One region of the Sporosarcina sp. FSL K6-3508 genome, then DNA from elsewhere that is predicted to be linked to it. Evidence: riboswitches for the same ligand, from Rfam matches in the RefSeq annotation. Region 1 holds a riboswitch; each other region holds the start of a gene.
The links. A riboswitch is a leader RNA that binds a small molecule or an ion and turns the genes downstream of it on or off. The one in region 1 is predicted to bind S-adenosylmethionine.
Positions count from the first base shown of each region.

Region 2: another riboswitch for S-adenosylmethionine. It lies ahead of MKX97_RS01205 (O-acetylhomoserine aminocarboxypropyltransferase/cysteine synthase family protein); the one in region 1 lies ahead of MKX97_RS14640 (methionine biosynthesis PLP-dependent protein).
Region 3: another riboswitch for S-adenosylmethionine. It lies ahead of metA (homoserine O-succinyltransferase); the one in region 1 lies ahead of MKX97_RS14640 (methionine biosynthesis PLP-dependent protein).
Region 4: another riboswitch for S-adenosylmethionine. It lies ahead of MKX97_RS16895 (bifunctional homocysteine S-methyltransferase/methylenetetrahydrofolate reductase); the one in region 1 lies ahead of MKX97_RS14640 (methionine biosynthesis PLP-dependent protein).

Region 1 covers NZ_CP152016.1:2,939,316-2,943,528, reverse strand. Annotated here, with positions in the region: gene MKX97_RS14650 (type 1 glutamine amidotransferase domain-containing protein) at 1-410, shown strand, start outside; gene MKX97_RS14645 (hypothetical protein) at 701-883, shown strand; gene MKX97_RS14640 (methionine biosynthesis PLP-dependent protein) at 975-2,105, opposite strand; SAM riboswitch class I at 2,187-2,290, opposite strand; gene MKX97_RS14635 (multidrug efflux SMR transporter) at 2,445-2,789, shown strand; gene MKX97_RS14630 (multidrug efflux SMR transporter) at 2,792-3,106, shown strand; gene MKX97_RS14625 (methylated-DNA--[protein]-cysteine S-methyltransferase) at 3,099-3,638, shown strand; TPP riboswitch at 3,684-3,800, shown strand; gene thiC (phosphomethylpyrimidine synthase ThiC) at 3,928-4,213, shown strand, end outside.
Region 2 covers NZ_CP152016.1:254,580-258,792, reverse strand. Annotated here, with positions in the region: gene MKX97_RS01210 (BCCT family transporter) at 1-1,313, shown strand, start outside; gene MKX97_RS01205 (O-acetylhomoserine aminocarboxypropyltransferase/cysteine synthase family protein) at 1,363-2,655, opposite strand; SAM riboswitch class I at 2,892-2,998, opposite strand; gene MKX97_RS01200 (sulfite exporter TauE/SafE family protein) at 3,095-3,871, opposite strand; gene MKX97_RS01195 (sulfurtransferase TusA family protein) at 3,932-4,159, opposite strand.
Region 3 covers NZ_CP152016.1:2,347,517-2,351,729, reverse strand. Annotated here, with positions in the region: gene serA (phosphoglycerate dehydrogenase) at 1-459, opposite strand, end outside; gene MKX97_RS11565 (thioredoxin family protein) at 1,080-1,391, shown strand; gene MKX97_RS11560 (AbrB/MazE/SpoVT family DNA-binding domain-containing protein) at 1,582-1,851, opposite strand; SAM riboswitch class I at 2,024-2,130, shown strand; gene metA (homoserine O-succinyltransferase) at 2,224-3,132, shown strand; gene MKX97_RS11550 (DUF421 domain-containing protein) at 3,198-3,908, shown strand; gene MKX97_RS11545 (HAD-IB family hydrolase) at 3,960-4,213, opposite strand, start outside.
Region 4 covers NZ_CP152016.1:3,381,264-3,385,476, forward strand. Annotated here, with positions in the region: gene bioB (biotin synthase BioB) at 1-443, opposite strand, end outside; gene MKX97_RS16885 (biotin transporter BioY) at 440-1,042, opposite strand; gene MKX97_RS16890 (hypothetical protein) at 1,310-1,507, opposite strand; SAM riboswitch class I at 1,672-1,781, shown strand; gene MKX97_RS16895 (bifunctional homocysteine S-methyltransferase/methylenetetrahydrofolate reductase) at 1,863-3,722, shown strand; gene metH (methionine synthase) at 3,703-4,213, shown strand, end outside.

The DNA.
Region 1 (4,213 bases):
CGGAAGCTGGATCGGCAGTTACCGGTATGAAAGAAAACACGAAAGTAAAAGTCGATAAAGGAATTGACAATGCGAAGTCATCAGATTATGATGCTTTATTTATCCCAGGTGGATTCTCCCCAGATATTTTGCGCGCAGATGATCGTTTTGTAAAATTTGTCAAAGAATTCATGGATGCCGACAAACCAGTTTTTGCTATCTGTCATGGACCACAGCTATTGATCACGGCGAAAACATTAGAAGGTCGTGACGCAACAGGATACAAATCGATTCGTGTCGATATGGAATATGCGGGTGCAAAGTACGCAGACAAAGAAGTCGTTGTCTGTCAGAATCAGCTAGTCACAAGCCGTCAGCCTGATGATATCCCGGCATTTAACAGAGAATCCTTAAAACTGTTGGAAAAATAATAGTTGAAAAGTGACTGTCCTGAAAGTCAGAAATGGCTTTTAGGGCAGTTTTTTCTTTGGGGAGAACAAAGAACACGCTAAAGTACAGCCGCCCCGAAGCAATGCAGCTTTTTTGTTGGACTAATATGCATATTTCAAGTTAATCGTGAAGTAGAATAAACCGATAGCATTCGAATTGAAAAAGGTTCTCACTTGCACTTGAAAATTGTTCTCAACTAGAGTATGCTAAATACAACGAATTATTCAGAACCTTTGGGGAATCTTTAACTTGAAAGGTCGGGGATCTTGTTATGTATAAGTTGATTACATTGGCAATTATAGCGGGTATTGGCATAGGCACGACTGCCGGGTTTTCCTTAGGGAGTAAAGAGTGGGCGGGCATGCTGGCAGGTGTGGCGGCATTGGCATTTATTGTAGTGCCGGCAACAGTTGTTTACTCAGCGGAAAAGAAGAAATGGCAGCAAACTCAATGAGCATTTAACAGACATCCTTCTCTCTAGGATGTCTTTTTTATTGCTAGGAAAGAAAAAATCCTCTTGCACTTGAACGCAAGAGGAGAAGGGATTAATGAATATTTACGGCTTCTACTGCTTCTTTCGCAGCGTACAGTGCTTGTTTGACATCGGCAATTAAATCATCCGCATCCTCCACCCCGACTGAGAAGCGCAAGAGTCGATCATCGACACCGCGTCGATTCCGTTCTTCAATCGGAATGTCCATATGCGTCTGTGTTGTTGGATACGTGATGAAACTTTCGACGCCTCCAAGACTCTCTGCAAAGGAAATGAGTTTCATATTCTCTAAGAACGGTCCTACCCACTCGCTGTTTTGTACGCGGAACGAGAGCATACCGCCGATGCCGGCGTACAAGACATCTGCGATTAAAGGTTCTTGCTTCAAATAGGCTACCATTTCTTTTGCATTCGCGTCATGCTGCTTCATTCTCAAATGGAGTGTTTTGAGACCGCGGACTACGAGCCATGAATCAAACGGAGATAGTGTAGCGCCACTCGCATTATGGTTCGTGAACAAGCGGTCGCAAAGTTCTTCGCCTTTTGCTACGACAAGACCAGCAAGCACGTCATTATGACCACCGATATATTTCGTAGCGCTATGGATAACGATATCCGCACCTTCCTCAATCGGTCGTTGGAAATACGGTGTAAGGAACGTATTATCAACAATTAGCAACAGGCCATGCTTTTTAGCAAGTTCTGCATAAGTTGCGACGTTAATCTGCAGCATAAGCGGGTTGGTAGGTGTCTCCAAAAATATCGCTTTTGTACGATCTGTAATTGCTTGTTCAACTTCTGAAACATCTTCAAATGTTAGGTAGTGTGTAGAAATCTGATAGGTTTTCTCATACTGTTGGAATAAACGATAGGTGCCGCCATACAGGTCCTCAGGGGCAAGGATTTCGTCACCTGTTTTAAACAGTGACAAGATTAGTTGAATAGCTGCCATTCCGGAGCTGCAGGCATAGCCTTGATCACCGGATTCTAAATCGGCAATGCCGTCTTCCAAAATAGAACGAGTCGGATTTTTTGTCCGCGTATAATCGTAGCCGGTAGACTGACCTAACCCTTCGTGATGATAAGCTGTTGATAAATAAATCGGTGTATTGACTGCGCCCGTTTTCTTATCGCTGTTATTCCCCAGCTGGACTAATCTTGTTTCTAATTCATTGTTTGTCATAGTATCCATCCCCTTCAGAAAAATAAAAAAGAGCCTCTTCATTTCGAATAGGCCCTCGAACATACAACATTTTCTTCAGTATTCTCATCTTCAAGGCGGTGTTCACCCTTGGAATTAGCACCATGCCAAGCTGGCTGGTTGCTGAGACTTCTTTGGGCCTATCCCTCCGTCTCTCTCGATAAGAATATTCTTAATATAGGAAAAATTATTAGTGGATTCATTCTATCATGCGAACATAGCAGATGCAAGCTTACTTCTACTAGGAATGCTTTTTTCGTTTAACTGAAAGGTTTGTTATACTAATAGACACTATAGAGCGAATGAAAGGAGACGTTAACTTTGGCTTGGAGTTATGTCGCTTTAGCTGCGGTCGTAGAAATATTTTGGGTGGTGGGACTGCGCTATTCGGAGACGTTTCTGCATTGGATCGGAACTGGAGGCGCGATTATATTTAGTTTTTATTTCATTATTAAGGCATGTGAGAAATTGCCTTCAGGGACTGTTTATGCTGTCTTCACCGGTTCAGGCGCTGCAGCCATTCTATTAGTTGATATTTTCGTTTTCCACGCGGACTTCACCTGGATTACGCTGTCATTTATCTGTTTGATTGTCATCGGGGTTGTTGGTATCAAACTGACTACAGATGAGCAGTCGGATGAAGCGAATCAAGAAGGGGGCAGTTGACGTTGGCTTGGGTTTATTTAGCGATTGCCAGTCTTGGAGAAATCTTTGGGGTTATAAGCATCAATTATTACTTGCAGAAACGTACGATCAAGCGTCTCCTACTCATAGTTGGAGTATTCAGTTTCGGCTTTGTTTTTTTATCGTTAGCGATGCGCGATATTCAAATGAGTACGGCTTATGCAGTCTGGACAGGATTGGGAGCGGCAGGGGCAGTCCTGGCTGGTATTCTAATCTTTAAAGAGTCTGCAAGTGTGAAAAGGATTTTCTTTTTGTCATTGATTATAGTAGGGGCCGTTGGATTGAAGCTGTTTGGCTAATAGAAAGGTAGTGGGGAAACTGGTTTATTGGACAAGTTTTGATGTGGAAGGTTGGAACGTAACAATGGCAGCGACTGAAAGGGGCCTTCTCTATGTAGGCTTAGCTGAAGATGCTGAGGAAAAAATGAAGAGTTGGCTCACCAAACAATATGGCGCTGGCGAAGTGAAGGAAAATGCAGACAGATTAGCTGAATACGCAAATGAAGTGAGAAGTTACTTGTCTGGAGAAGTGCAAGATTTCACATGCTCCGTGGATTGGTCAGGCACACCATTTCAAAACAAGGTGTGGAAAGCGCTTCAAGATATTCCGTATGGACAATTGGTGACATATTCAGACATTGCCGAGATAATCGGTCATCCTTCTGCAATTCGAGCAGCTGCTTCCGCGATTGGAAAGAATCCGTTGTTGCTTGTCATCCCATGTCATCGGGTCATCGCAAAAAATGGAAGTCTATCGGGCTACCGGGATGGTCAGCAACTGAAAGATCGGTTGATTCGAATGGAAGGTAATTCTTTTACTTCCTCTAGTTGACAAAGCATTACTCTATGATAAACTATAGTTGTTCGACAATTCAATAATCATAACTAGGGGTGTCCAGCGCGACTGGACTGAGATGGGATGAGTAAAATGCATTCCGAACTCTTTGGACCTGATCTGGCTCGTACCAGCGTGGGGAAGTTTTCAATCTATCAATCAGCGTACTTTTGTGCGTTTTTGAAAGACCAGGTCCTTTTTTTATGGAGCTGGTCTTTTTTTGTGCTGCTGATTCCCTTTACTCGGATGGAGTCATGGTCTGCCCTCACAAAGGAGACGATGACAAATGAAACAAACGACAGAAAAAGAGATCCACATTCACGATTGTTTTCCGGCAAGCAGAAAAGTATATGTACAAGGAAGTCGATCCGATTTGCTTGTACCTATGCGCGAAATTGAACTATCACCAACCGTGACAGAGCAAGATGAGTTTCCGAATGAACCGTTCCGCGTTTATGATACGAGCGGAAAATACACGGAAGCAGGCTATGAAGTCGATATTAAAAAAGGACTTCCAGCCATTAAGGAAAATTGGATATGGGAACGTAATGACGTGGAAGAATATGAAGGAA
Region 2 (4,213 bases), 940 kb from region 1:
TCTATCTGATCTTTAGCCCCATCGGCAGAATCCGTTTAGGAAAAGACAGCGATCGTCCCCAATTCTCTTTAATATCATGGCTGGCTATGCTTTTTTCCGCCGGTATGGGAATCGGACTTGTCTTTTACGGGGCTGCTGAGCCCCTATCGCATTATGCAGTCAATCCTGCTACTGCGGGGCCTGAAACAGCGGAGGCTTATAAAGAAGCCATGCGCCAAGCATTTTTCCATTGGGGCTTCCATGCTTGGGCTGTCTATGGGATGACAGCTCTTGCACTGGCCTATTTCCAATTCCGTAAAGGCCAACCGGGATTGATTTCGGCTACTTTGAAACCCATTTTCGGTGACCGCGTCAATGGGCCCCTCGGTATTGTCATTGACGTATTTGCTATCTTTGCTACAGTGTTTGGCGTTGCCACATCTCTCGGCCTTGGCGCTGTCCAAGTCAATGCGGGGCTGCATTACCTTTTTGGTATTCCTGTCAGTTTCCTATCGCAACTCATCATTATCATCATTGTAACGATTTTGTTCTTGGTGTCTGCATGGAGCGGGCTCGGCAAGGGGATCAAAATCTTATCAAATGCCAATATGGTCCTTGCTATTGCATTATTATTTTTCGTCATTGCTTTAGGACCCACATTGCTTATTTTCGATATGTTCACCGACTCGATCGGTGGGTATTTAGAGCATCTTGTTCGCATGAGTTTCCGTACTGCCCCTCTCGATGTTGGGAATCGTGCATGGCTTAATGATTGGACAATATTTTATTGGGCTTGGTGGATCGCTTGGTCGCCATTTGTCGGTATGTTCATTGCCCGGGTTTCGAAAGGGAGAACGATCCGGGAGTTTATGATCGGTTTACTCGTCGTACCAACCGTGTTAAGTATGATCTGGTTTTCTGCATTTGGTACTACAGCAATTGAAACACAAAAGGCTGGGATTATTGATTTAGCTTCCACTGCAACTGAGCTGACAATTTTTGAGATGTTCAGCGGCATGCCGTGGTCTTCTATAATATCCATGATCGCCATTTTGCTTATCATTTCATTTTTCATCACTTCTGCAGATTCAGCTACCTTCGTACTCGGTATGCAGTCATCTTACGGATCGCTGACACCACCTAATAATTTAAAGGTGGTATGGGGAGTGATTCAGTCCTCGATCGCTGTTATTTTATTGTTTGTCGGTGGATTGGATGCGCTACAAAATGTAGTTATCATCGCCGCCCTGCCGTTTTCCGTTATCTTGATCATGATGGTCACTTCGTTGTTCATGTCATTGAAAGAAGAACGAAGGAAAGTGAAACGTCGGTAAATACAAAAAAGTCACCGGACTCGGTGACTTTTTTGCTTTTACCTATTAATTAATGAACAGCCTTTTCGACCGCTTTCTCAATCGCTTGTTTTAAATCTGCAATAATATCATCTGCTGATTCCAACCCGACAGACAGGCGAATCAACTCTTCAGTCACACCCGAACTCTTCAGATCTTCTGCGGATAATTGCTGGTGTGTAGTAGACGCCGGATGAATGATCAACGACTTCGCGTCACCAACATTCGCTACATGTGACCAGATTTCCACATTATCAATCACTTTACGACCTGCATCCCGGCCACCTTTAATGCCGAAAACAATAATGGAACCATAGCCGTGCTTCAAGTGTTTTTGCGCCAACTCATACGTCGGGTGTTCTTCAAGACCCGTATACGTCACCCAGTCCACTGCCGGATGTTCCTTCAAGAACGCTGCGACTTTCTGTGCGTTTTCATTATGGCGAGGCACACGCAAATGAAGCGTCTCAAGCCCCTGCAATAAATTAAATGCACTGTCCGGCGCCAAGCAAGGTCCGAAATCACGCAATAATTGAACGCGCAGCTTCGTTGCGAATGCAGCCCCTGCCGTATCGATGCCATATCTCAACCCATGATACGATTCATCCGGTTCTGTGAACCCTGGGAATTTTCCTTGAGTCCAATCAAATTTCCCTGCATCGACCGCCACGCCTCCAATCGTCGTGCCGTGCCCGCCAATCCATTTCGTTGCGGAGTGAATGACTACGTCTGCTCCGAACTCAATCGGATTGGAGCCATATGGAGACGGGAACGTGTTATCCACCAACAATGGAATACCGTTGTCATGCGCGACTTTCGCTACCGCTTCTACATCAAGGACTTGCAGGCTCGGATTACCGATCGTCTCTGCGAATAACGCCTTCGTCTTATCTGTAATTGCCGCTTCAAAGTTTTTCGGATCAGATGCATCCACGAACTTCACCGTGATGCCATAGCGCGGCAGTGTCACAGCGAATAAATTGTACGTGCCGCCATACAGATTGCTGGCCGCCACAATTTCATCTCCCGCGCCCGCAATGTTCAGGATCGAAAATGCGATTGCCGCCATTCCGGATGATAGCCCTACTGCTGCAGATCCACCTTCGATCTGCGCCACACGCTCCTCAAAAACTGCGACAGTCGGGTTAGTAATACGTGTATAGATATTGCCTGCTTCTTGCAAAGCAAATAAATTCTGTGCATGCTCTGTATCTCTGAAAACATATGAAGTCGTACGATGAATCGGCACAGCACGTGAACCGGTTACAGGATCTGGCTGCTGTCCTCCGTGCAATAAAACAGTTTCTGGCTGAAATTTAGTCATAACTATTTCCCCTCCGAATTTATTAGTCTACCTGATGGAATACTGAAAAGCAGAAGAGGGCGTTTTGTCGTGACAGACGTTGGAGGGCTTATCGTAAAAGGGTGCTCTCCCCCTTTTTCGAAAAGACCGAAACGTCCCGAGCAGCTGCCCTCTGCAGCTAGACAATGAGCCTAGTGAGGATACAAAGAAGCCCTCTTCCTAAAAATAAGAAGAGGGCTTTGCTTTCGCTCATACCTCTCTTATCTTCCAAACTGTCAACAGTTTGTAGGAAGTAGCACCTTTGCATAACTAGCCGGTTGCCGGGCATCATAGGGCCTAATCCCTCCGCCGCTCTTGATAAGAGTTTGTCTATTCGTTTTCCATCTTGAAAAATAGTATAAAGCCAATACCAACTAAATGCAAGGGTTATTAGTAGAATGTTTAGAAATCATTGTGATTTCTAAAAAATATCCCACCAAATTTTCACTGCAGAGCCCATGATCAATACAGCGAGAATTCCTTGCAACACTTTCGTATTGACTTTGCGACTTACCTTCACTCCAAGCGGGGCCGCCAGCACGCTCGCAATAATCATGACAAGCGCCGGTTCATAGGGAACTTGCCCTGTGAAGAGTTTTCCTGACGCCGAACCGATTGAAGACAATAAAGTGATTGCTAGCGAAGTGGCTATCGTGACCCGTGTAGGAATTTTTAATACAACAAGCATGATCGGTACGAGGATAAACGCCCCTCCTGCCCCTACAATTCCTGCAGCCAACCCAACTAGCAATGCAGTTCCTGTGGCTATCCATTTATTGAACGCAATTTCTTCCACGGGGATGTTATCAAGACCTTTTTGCGGAATGAACATCATCACGGCTGCCAGCACGGCCAATACACCATATACAATGTTAACGGTTGCTTCCGACAGCAGACTGGAACCTGCCCCTCCGATTACACTGCCGATCAATACGCTGATTCCCATATACAACACAAGTGGCTTCAAGATTAGATTGCTCTTGCGATAAGCAAAGACACCTGAGAGAGAAGCAAAGAATACTTCAACTGCCGTAATACCCGAGACGTCATGCGATGAAAAAGCTTCAAAACCAAGTAATGCAGGAATGAAAAGTAACATTGGATATTTGACGATGGCACCGCCAATTCCCATCATGCCGGAAAGGAATGAGCCGACAAATCCAATGAGGAAGATGGTGATGATAAATGTAAAACTCATGATGTTCTCTCTCCCTCCTTCCTAATGAAAGAGGGCAATGGAACACCCTCTTTGCTTAGTTTATCCTTTTTGAATCCAAAATTTAAAGACATCGGACTCTTGTTGCTGGTCCACTACCTTGTGATTTCCTGATGCGGCCCAAGCTGTCAAATCTGCTACAGATCCTTTGTCCGTTGCATGAATTTCAAGGATATCCCCTGCTTCTAGTTCTTTCATCGCTTTTTTTGTCCGTACGATCGGCATTGGGCAAGCCAATCCTTTAGCATCTAAAAATTTTGTCGTGTTCATTTGTATCTTCTCCTTTTGAATCGTTTTTAATTGAAAATAAAATTACAGTTTGTT
Region 3 (4,213 bases), 590 kb from region 1:
AATACGGCCAAGTCCGATAATCCCTAATGTTTTGTCTTTTAGCTCTACACCGAGAAATGATTTTCTGTCCCATTTATTGTTCTTCAGTGAATTGAATGCTTGTGGAATTTTACGAGCCATCGCCATCATCATAGCTACCGTGTGCTCAGCAGCTGAATTTGTATTTCCATCAGGAGCATTGACGACGATAATCCCTTTTTCTGTAGCTGCATCCAAATCGATATTGTCGACACCTACACCTGCACGTCCAATAATTTTCAATTGATCAGCAGAATCTAGCAATTCTTTCGTAACAGTTGTCTGACTACGTACTAGAAGAGCATCAAAACCTTTGATCCGATCCTTCAGTTGGTCAGGTGTCAAATCTGTATCGATCACAATTTCAAAACCTTCTGCTTGTCGTAATGGAAAAATACCGTCCTCGCTAAGTGGGTCACTAATAAGTACTTTAAAAGCCATAATAATCATTCTCTCCTTCAGTAGTTTTTATTGTTGTAAAGTTTTCAAAATGAATTTTATAGAGTTGATCCCATATGTACGTTCTATGCTTACCTCCTTTTAGGAAAAATAAAAAAGCCTTCCATCCCTTACATACGTAAGGGGCGAAAAGCTCAATAAACTAACGCGGTACCACCCTTGTTTTGCTGCAAAAGCAGCCTTCATTCAGCATGCGTAACGTGCATGTGACGGATTGGCCTACTGAACTATTCAGCCAAGCAATTCGGAAGTGCCGCCATCCCAAGAATTTACTGACTCTCACCAATTCATCAGCTCTCTAGAAAATTCTTTTACAGGAAGGTATGTCTTCGTCAAAATTGTTTTGCGTGTATTAAATTTGAACTAATCATAACACGTCAAAAGTAATTGTCAATTACTTTTCGGAAAAAAATGAAAAACTAATAAAGGCGAACATAAATTATTGAATGATTTGTGAACGTTCGTGTTTGAGAGATAAAAGCGGATTATAAGTAACTTTTACTATGGAGTATTAGGAAATAGCATAAGTCGTGAGAAGAGAAGATATATGCCAATCAATGTTATAGTAGTACCATACTATTCAAGTAAAGGGGTAATGTAAGATGAAAAACTTAGAGTCCTTCGAGCAATTCGAACAATTGAAGCAAGAAGAGCGAGTGATTTTCTTGTTTTCTGCAGATTGGTGTCCTGATTGCAGAGTGATCGAGCCGTTTTTACCAACACTGGAAACGGAATTTTCCGAGTACCAATTTATTTATGTCGACCGGGATGAGTTTATTGACTTGTGCAGTCAGCTCGATATATTTGGCATCCCAAGCTTTATCGCATTCAGTGAAGGCAAGGAAACAGGCCGTTTTGTCAGTAAGAATCGCAAGACGAAAGAGGAGATTGAAGAGTTTATCAATAGTTTGTGAGCAGAGGGTGAATGGGTAAAAGAACCGTTGATCCAGGTTCCGGGAGGATGGCTTTCCGCGGGGAGCCAATCTCCGGGCTACAAACTTATATTCACTTGTTCCGCTTTTCACTCTGAAGTCAACCAAATTTTATTACTTTGATGTATGCTAACAAGCCAACGATCCAAGGAGATCGTTGGCTTGTTAATATTTAAACAAAATCCTGTAATTGTTCTAGAAGGATTTTCGTGCCTTGAGGACTTATGAATAATCCGTTTGATAGTTCTTTGTTTTCGTCCGTTACTTCACCAGTAATGAAACATGCCTTATTCACTTGATATTTTCTCAAAATAATTCGATCGTCTTCTGCGAAAATTTCAATGGGATCGCCTTTATCTAATTGCAAAGATTTGCGTAGCTCTTTCGGAATAACTATTCTGCCAAGATGGTCTACTTTGCGAACAATGCCTAAAGATCTCATGAGTTCCTCCTTTAAAAAGTAGTTGGTAGTTCCTATTATACACAAATATTTCCGGTCTACAATTTACGAGATTGGAATGAGCAGAACTATTTGAAAATTTGACTATACAATTAGTTTATTAATGTTATAATAGTCAGTAAATCATTTTCGTGAAATGATATTAACTAAATACTACTTATCAAGAGAAGCTGAGGGATTTGGCCTGACGAAGCTTCAGCAACCTCTGTGTAAACAGGAAGGTGCTACCTCCAACAAGATTGTTGTCTTGAGAGATAAGAACTGTGGTCCTAAACCTTCATTTTCTTATCTACAGGAAAAGAGGTTTTTTATTTTGTAAAAACAGGCCGAATGAATAGCCAAGGGGGAAGAAATATGCCGATTAATATACCGAAACAATTACCTGCAGGTGAGTTACTGAAGAAAGAAAAAATCTTCATCATGGATGAAGATCGGGCGACGGAGCAAGATATTCGGCCGCTGAACATTTTGATTCTGAATTTAATGCCTGAAAAAGAAAAAACAGAACTTCAATTATTACGATTACTTGGTAATACGCCTTTGCAAGTAAACGTGACGTTTTTAAATACGGCGACCTATGTTTCCAAAAATGTCAGTCAAACTCATTTGGAAACGTTTTATACAACATTCGAACACGTGAAAGAGCGCAAGTTTGACGGCATGATTATTACAGGAGCACCTATTGAACATATGCAATTTGAAGACGTAGTGTATTGGAAGGAATTAGAGAAAATCATGGAGTGGACAAAAACCAATGTGACCTCTGTCTTGCATATTTGTTGGGGCGCGCAAGCCGCACTTTATCATCATTACGGCATTGATAAGTTTGAGTTGCCGAAGAAATGTTTTGGGATTTTTTCTCACGATATCACGGACCAAACAGTCAATTTGGCAAGAGGATTTAACGATGTATTTGTTGCTCCTCACTCACGTCACACGGCTGTTTCCATAGAAGAAATTGAGAAGCATCCGGATTTGACACTGCTATCTGTATCGGATGATGCGGGTGCATTCATTGTGATTTCTAATGATGAAAAAAACATAATGGTGACAGGACATTTAGAGTATGATGCACATACATTGGCTGAAGAATACGGGCGAGATGTCCAAAAGGGATTGGATATTGATGTACCTGAAAATTATTTCCCGAATGATGATCCGACGAGAGAACCAATGAATACTTGGCGTTCACATACACATTTGTTATTCTCGAACTGGTTGAACTACTATGTCTATCAAGCAACGCCATACGTTTGGGATTGAAATAAGCTTATGAAAGTATAGTTTACCTCATTTCACACATACTCCACTCAATGGAGGTGTGCGTTATGAATATGGATGAGTTTTTGGAGCTGTCTTTTTGGGAGATGACTTTGCGGACTGTTATTTCCTTTATCGTCCTTCTGATCCTGGCCCGGTTCATGGGGAAAAAACAAATATCTCAATTGACCTTCTTCCATTATGTTACAGGTATCACGATCGGTTCGATTGCCGCCGATTTGGCAGGGGAGTCCGAGACACCGTTCTTGAATGGTTTATATGGTATGGTCCTGTGGGCAGTATTGACGATACTTGCCAATTATTTAACGTTTAAATCAAAAAAACTACGTGTCCTGTTGGATGATAAGCCAATCATCGTAATTCAGGATGGAAAGATTGTGGAAGGTTCATTAAGAAAGCTGCGTCTGAATTTTAATGAATTGAATATGTTGCTTCGGGAACAAGCCGTTTTTTCCATGAAAGACGTCAATTATGCGATTTTCGAAACGAATGGAAACTTGAGCGTGATGCTTAAGCCAGGCGAAGAGAAGGCAACGAAAAAAGATGTCAAAGTGGCTTCTCCTACACCCAAATATATTCCGACCGAAATTATTACCGACGGAAAAGTACAAGAGAAAAATATGCGGGAATTGAAGCTGACTGATGTGTGGTTGAAGCAACAACTGGAACTGCAAGGCATCGGGAAGCCGGAGCATGTGTTGTATGCAGAAATTCAAACCGATGGAAACTTATATGTTAATACGTTAAAGAATGCTTGAAGATTGAAGCCCTGAAGCCCTGAATCCTAATTCAGGGCTTTTTGGCTATCATCATAAAATGTCCCAATTTCGTTGCTTTGCTATGGCTGCAAGTTTCGAATCGGGTCTGACGGCTACAGGATTGCCGACTTGCTCTAATACGGGCAAGTCGGAGATGCTATCTCCGTATGCAAAGCTGCTTTCCCAATCAACCGATTTACCTTGAAGCGCCTTGTCGATTTGTTCGTTTTTACGCTCTCCTTGGATATGTAGAAATGGTTGGTCCATCGTAATCTGTTCGCCGCGTGAAGGGATTTCAGTACCGA
Region 4 (4,213 bases), 440 kb from region 1:
AGAATTCCTAAACATGCACAAACGGTCATTCCTTTATGTTTCTCTTTAATTTGCTTGACGGAATCAATAACGATTTCAAGCTCACTAGCCCGAGGTCCTCGTCCACTTGCCACGATACAATAAGTGCCCGCTTTATTTGCAGCAGCTCGCTCTGCACCTTGTAATATTTCTTCTGATTTCATCATTGCATACTTTTCAACCGGTGCTTTTGACACAATCGACTGGGCACAGTAGCCACAGTTTTCCGGGCACAACCCCGACTTCGTATTGATGATCATATTAAGTTTTACTTTGTTTCCATAGTAATGGGATCGGATCGAGTACGTCGCATGAAGCAGCAACAGCAAATCTTCATCCGGACTATTTAATATTGAAAGCGCTTCCTCATTTGTTAATACGTGACCTTTCAAAACTTGGTCAGCCAGCCTTTGATAGTTCGTCAAAATGTATGCCTCACTTTCAAATGTTTTGAAATTCTAAATGCGAATATTCCCGCCAGTACGGCTAGCACAATATCCTTCGGTAATGGAGGAATCATCCAAAGCCATGCAATTTTGTACGTAAACACCTCTGGCGCCGCAGCCCAAACTTTATAGGCGACATACATCCAGTTCGTACCCAATAAATAGTTGATTGCTGTCGCAACAAGTGATGCAATAATATAAGATGGCAGTGTATTCTTACGCTCCACGATTTTACCTGCTACATAAGCAATCAAGATGAAAGTAACGATAAAACCAAATGTCGGGCTTAAGATTTGGCCAAATCCACCTTGAAACTTAGCAAATACAGGAGCCCCTGCAAGGCCGACCATCATATAGACAGTCATCGACAATGCACCAAGACGGCTACCCAATAACAATCCTGACAAAACAGCGAAAAATGTCTGCAATGTAATAGGTACTCCCCCGACTACTAAAAATGGTATGAAAGAAGTGATATTAGCCCCATTCATCATTAAAGCAGCAAACATTCCACTATATACAATTGACAATGTACTGAATTTACTTTGCGGACGTCCTTCCGAAGCTGTCGTCATCATGACACCTCTTTCTATTTTGAGTTACTATAAAAATAGTAATGGTTGACTCATTGATTGTCAACTCGTTTTTAATTTAAGTTAACTAATAATTTATGGAACATCTTATATGTAAGGAATGACACCCTTTTCTTATCCAATAAGGCAAGAAAGAAACAGACAAGACCCACATCTACCCCTGCTGGCAATTTCTTAGAATGAACAAAATGCTTTCTCTGCAAAAAAAGAACTACCCGGGAAGTCAGATGAACATGACTTCTCGGGCAGCTCCTATTTCTTTTTATCGACTTTGTCTTCTTTTTCTTTCCTGAAAAGAAAAAAAGCAAGTACACCACTTAATGCAGCGGCGCCAAAGGTAATCCAAACACGCGAATCCCACGGTACTTCTTCATAATTATTCTCCAACATAATCCAGGCAAGCGTGCCGACAAGTGCCGCTATCGGAATGGAGTATTTAAAAAACTGCATGATTCCTCACCTTTTCAAGTTACTCCTTTAATTTTACCATGTTTCAGTAAATTTCTCTATGCGCACTCCGGTCTTCAAGAACTTCATCAAACATTCACTTGACGATTACCTACAAAGCCGCTATGATATGGTTAGAATTATCGAAATAATTTAATAAGAATCATATCTTATCAAGAGAAGCAGAGGGACTGGCCCAAAGACGCTTCAGCAACCAGCCGATGGGCAAGGTGCTACTTCCAGCAGTATGCCGAAATGGCACACTGAAAGATGAGAGGGAACTGGTCATTGCGATTACAAAGCCTTCTATTTACTTGAAGGCTTTTTTTGATTAGAGAAAACAAAGGGGGATTTGATGATGTCATTAATGGAGAAACTTCAAACAAATGTCCTGACAGCAGATGGGGCAATGGGAACTATTTTGTATTCATATGGGATCGATTATTGCTATGAGGAATTAAATATAGAGAAACCTGAAATTATAGAGAAAATCCACCACGACTATATCGAGGCGGGAGCTGATATTATTCAGACCAATACATACAGTGCCAATGCAGTGAAATTGGCTCGTTATGGATTGGAAAACCGTGTTACGGAATTCAATAAAGCAGCAATCCAAATTGCAAAGCGGGCTGCTGCACCAGGTGGTCAATTTGTGCTTGGTACCATCGGCGGTTTGCGTGGAATTCGCAAAAGTGATGCATCGCTCGATGAAGTAAAGCAAGTAGTCCTTGAACAGGCCAACGCATTATTGACTGGAGATCCAGACGGACTGTTGCTCGAAACGTATTATGATTTCGAAGAATTATCATCCGTCGTTTCAACACTTCGTCAAATCACAGATGTTCCGCTAATTGCGCAAGTCTCCATGCACGATCCTGGAGTTTTGCAAAACGGACTTTCATTGAATGACGCGTTGCATCAACTGGAATCACTAGGTGCAAGTATAGTCGGTGTAAACTGCCGCTTAGGGCCTTACCATACAATCCAAGCTTTTGAAAATGTGAAACTGCCGGAAAATGCATTTTTATCCGCTTATCCGAATGCATCTTTACTGGATGTGGAAGATGGCCGCATTGTCTATGAATCTGAAGCTGAGTACTTCGGGCGAGCTGCAGTATTGCTGCGTGATCAAGGTGTACGGTTAATTGGCGGGTGTTGCGGAACTACTCCTAAACATATTAAAGCAGCGAAAACTCGATTAGCGGGATTGTCTCCTATCACCAAGAAAGTAGTAGAACCAACAAAGCCAATCGTTATTCAGGAAGCCGGCCCGGTAAAACATCAACCGCTCCACGAGAAAGCCAAAACAGAACGTACGGTCATTGTGGAATTGGACACACCACGGCATTTAGAGACAGAAGATTATATTAAAGGTGCCAATTTACTTTACGATGCAGGTGTTGATGCCGTAACGATGGCGGATAACTCATTGGCATCCCCTCGGATCAGCAATATGGCAATGGGTTCCATCATTAAAATGCAGCACAATATCCGCCCTCTTGTCCACTTAACGTGTCGAGATCACAACTTGATCGGGTTACAATCTCATCTAATGGGGCTTGACGCGTTAGGCATCCACGATATTCTGGCTGTAACAGGTGATCCGACGAAAGTTGGTGATTTCCCTGGCGCAACAAGCGTCTACGATGTATCGAGTATGGAACTGCTGCAGTTAATCAAACAGTTGAATGAAGGGATTTCATTCTCCGGTAAACCATTACGTAAAAAAGCGAACTTCTCAGTTTCAGCTGCGTTCAATCCGAATGTCCGTGTATTGGACCGGGCTGTTCAGCGATTGGAGAAAAAGATTGAAGCAGGTGCAGATTATTTCATAACGCAACCTGTCTATACAAAAGAAAAGATTATTGACGTCTATGAGGCTACAAAACATCTAGATACACCTATCTTCATAGGTATTATGCCTTTGACAAATATTCGCAACGCAGAGTTTCTGCATCATGAAGTGCCTGGCATTAAACTATCTGACGAAGTGCTTGAACGGATGTGCGCCTGTGGCGACGACCGAGCAAAAGCCACTGAAACAGGAATTCAGATCGCAAAGGAGCTGATCGATACAGCAGCGCAATACTTTAACGGACTGTATTTAATCACACCATTCCTCCGTTACGACATGACACTTGAGCTACATGACTACATTAAACAAATAGATAAGCAGAAGGAGAGCGAATTATCACATGCAGAGACATCCTATTGAAGAACAACTAGACAAACGAATCCTTATCATTGATGGCGCGATGGGGACGATGCTGCAGGCGGAGGACCTCTCAACAGAAGATTTTGGAGGCGAAGATTACGACGGCTGTAATGAATATTTAAACGTTTTACGACCTGATATCTTGGAGAAGATTCATGATGAGTACCTAGAGGCAGGAGCCGACATCATTTGTACCAACACATTTGGCGGCACTCCCCTTGTTCTGAATGAATTTGCACTAGGACATCGTGCACATGAAATCAATACTAAAGCTGTCGAAATTGCAAAGGCAAGTGCAGCAAAGTATTCCACTGCGGAGTGGCCGCGTTTTGTCGCAGGGGCGATCGGACCGACGACTAAGACTCTTTCTGTCACAGGCGGCATTACATTCGATGAACTTTCTAATGATTTTTACGTGCAGGCGAAAGCATTGGTTGAAGCTGGCAGCGATTTAATCCTCATGGAAACTAGTCAGGATATGCTAAACGTCA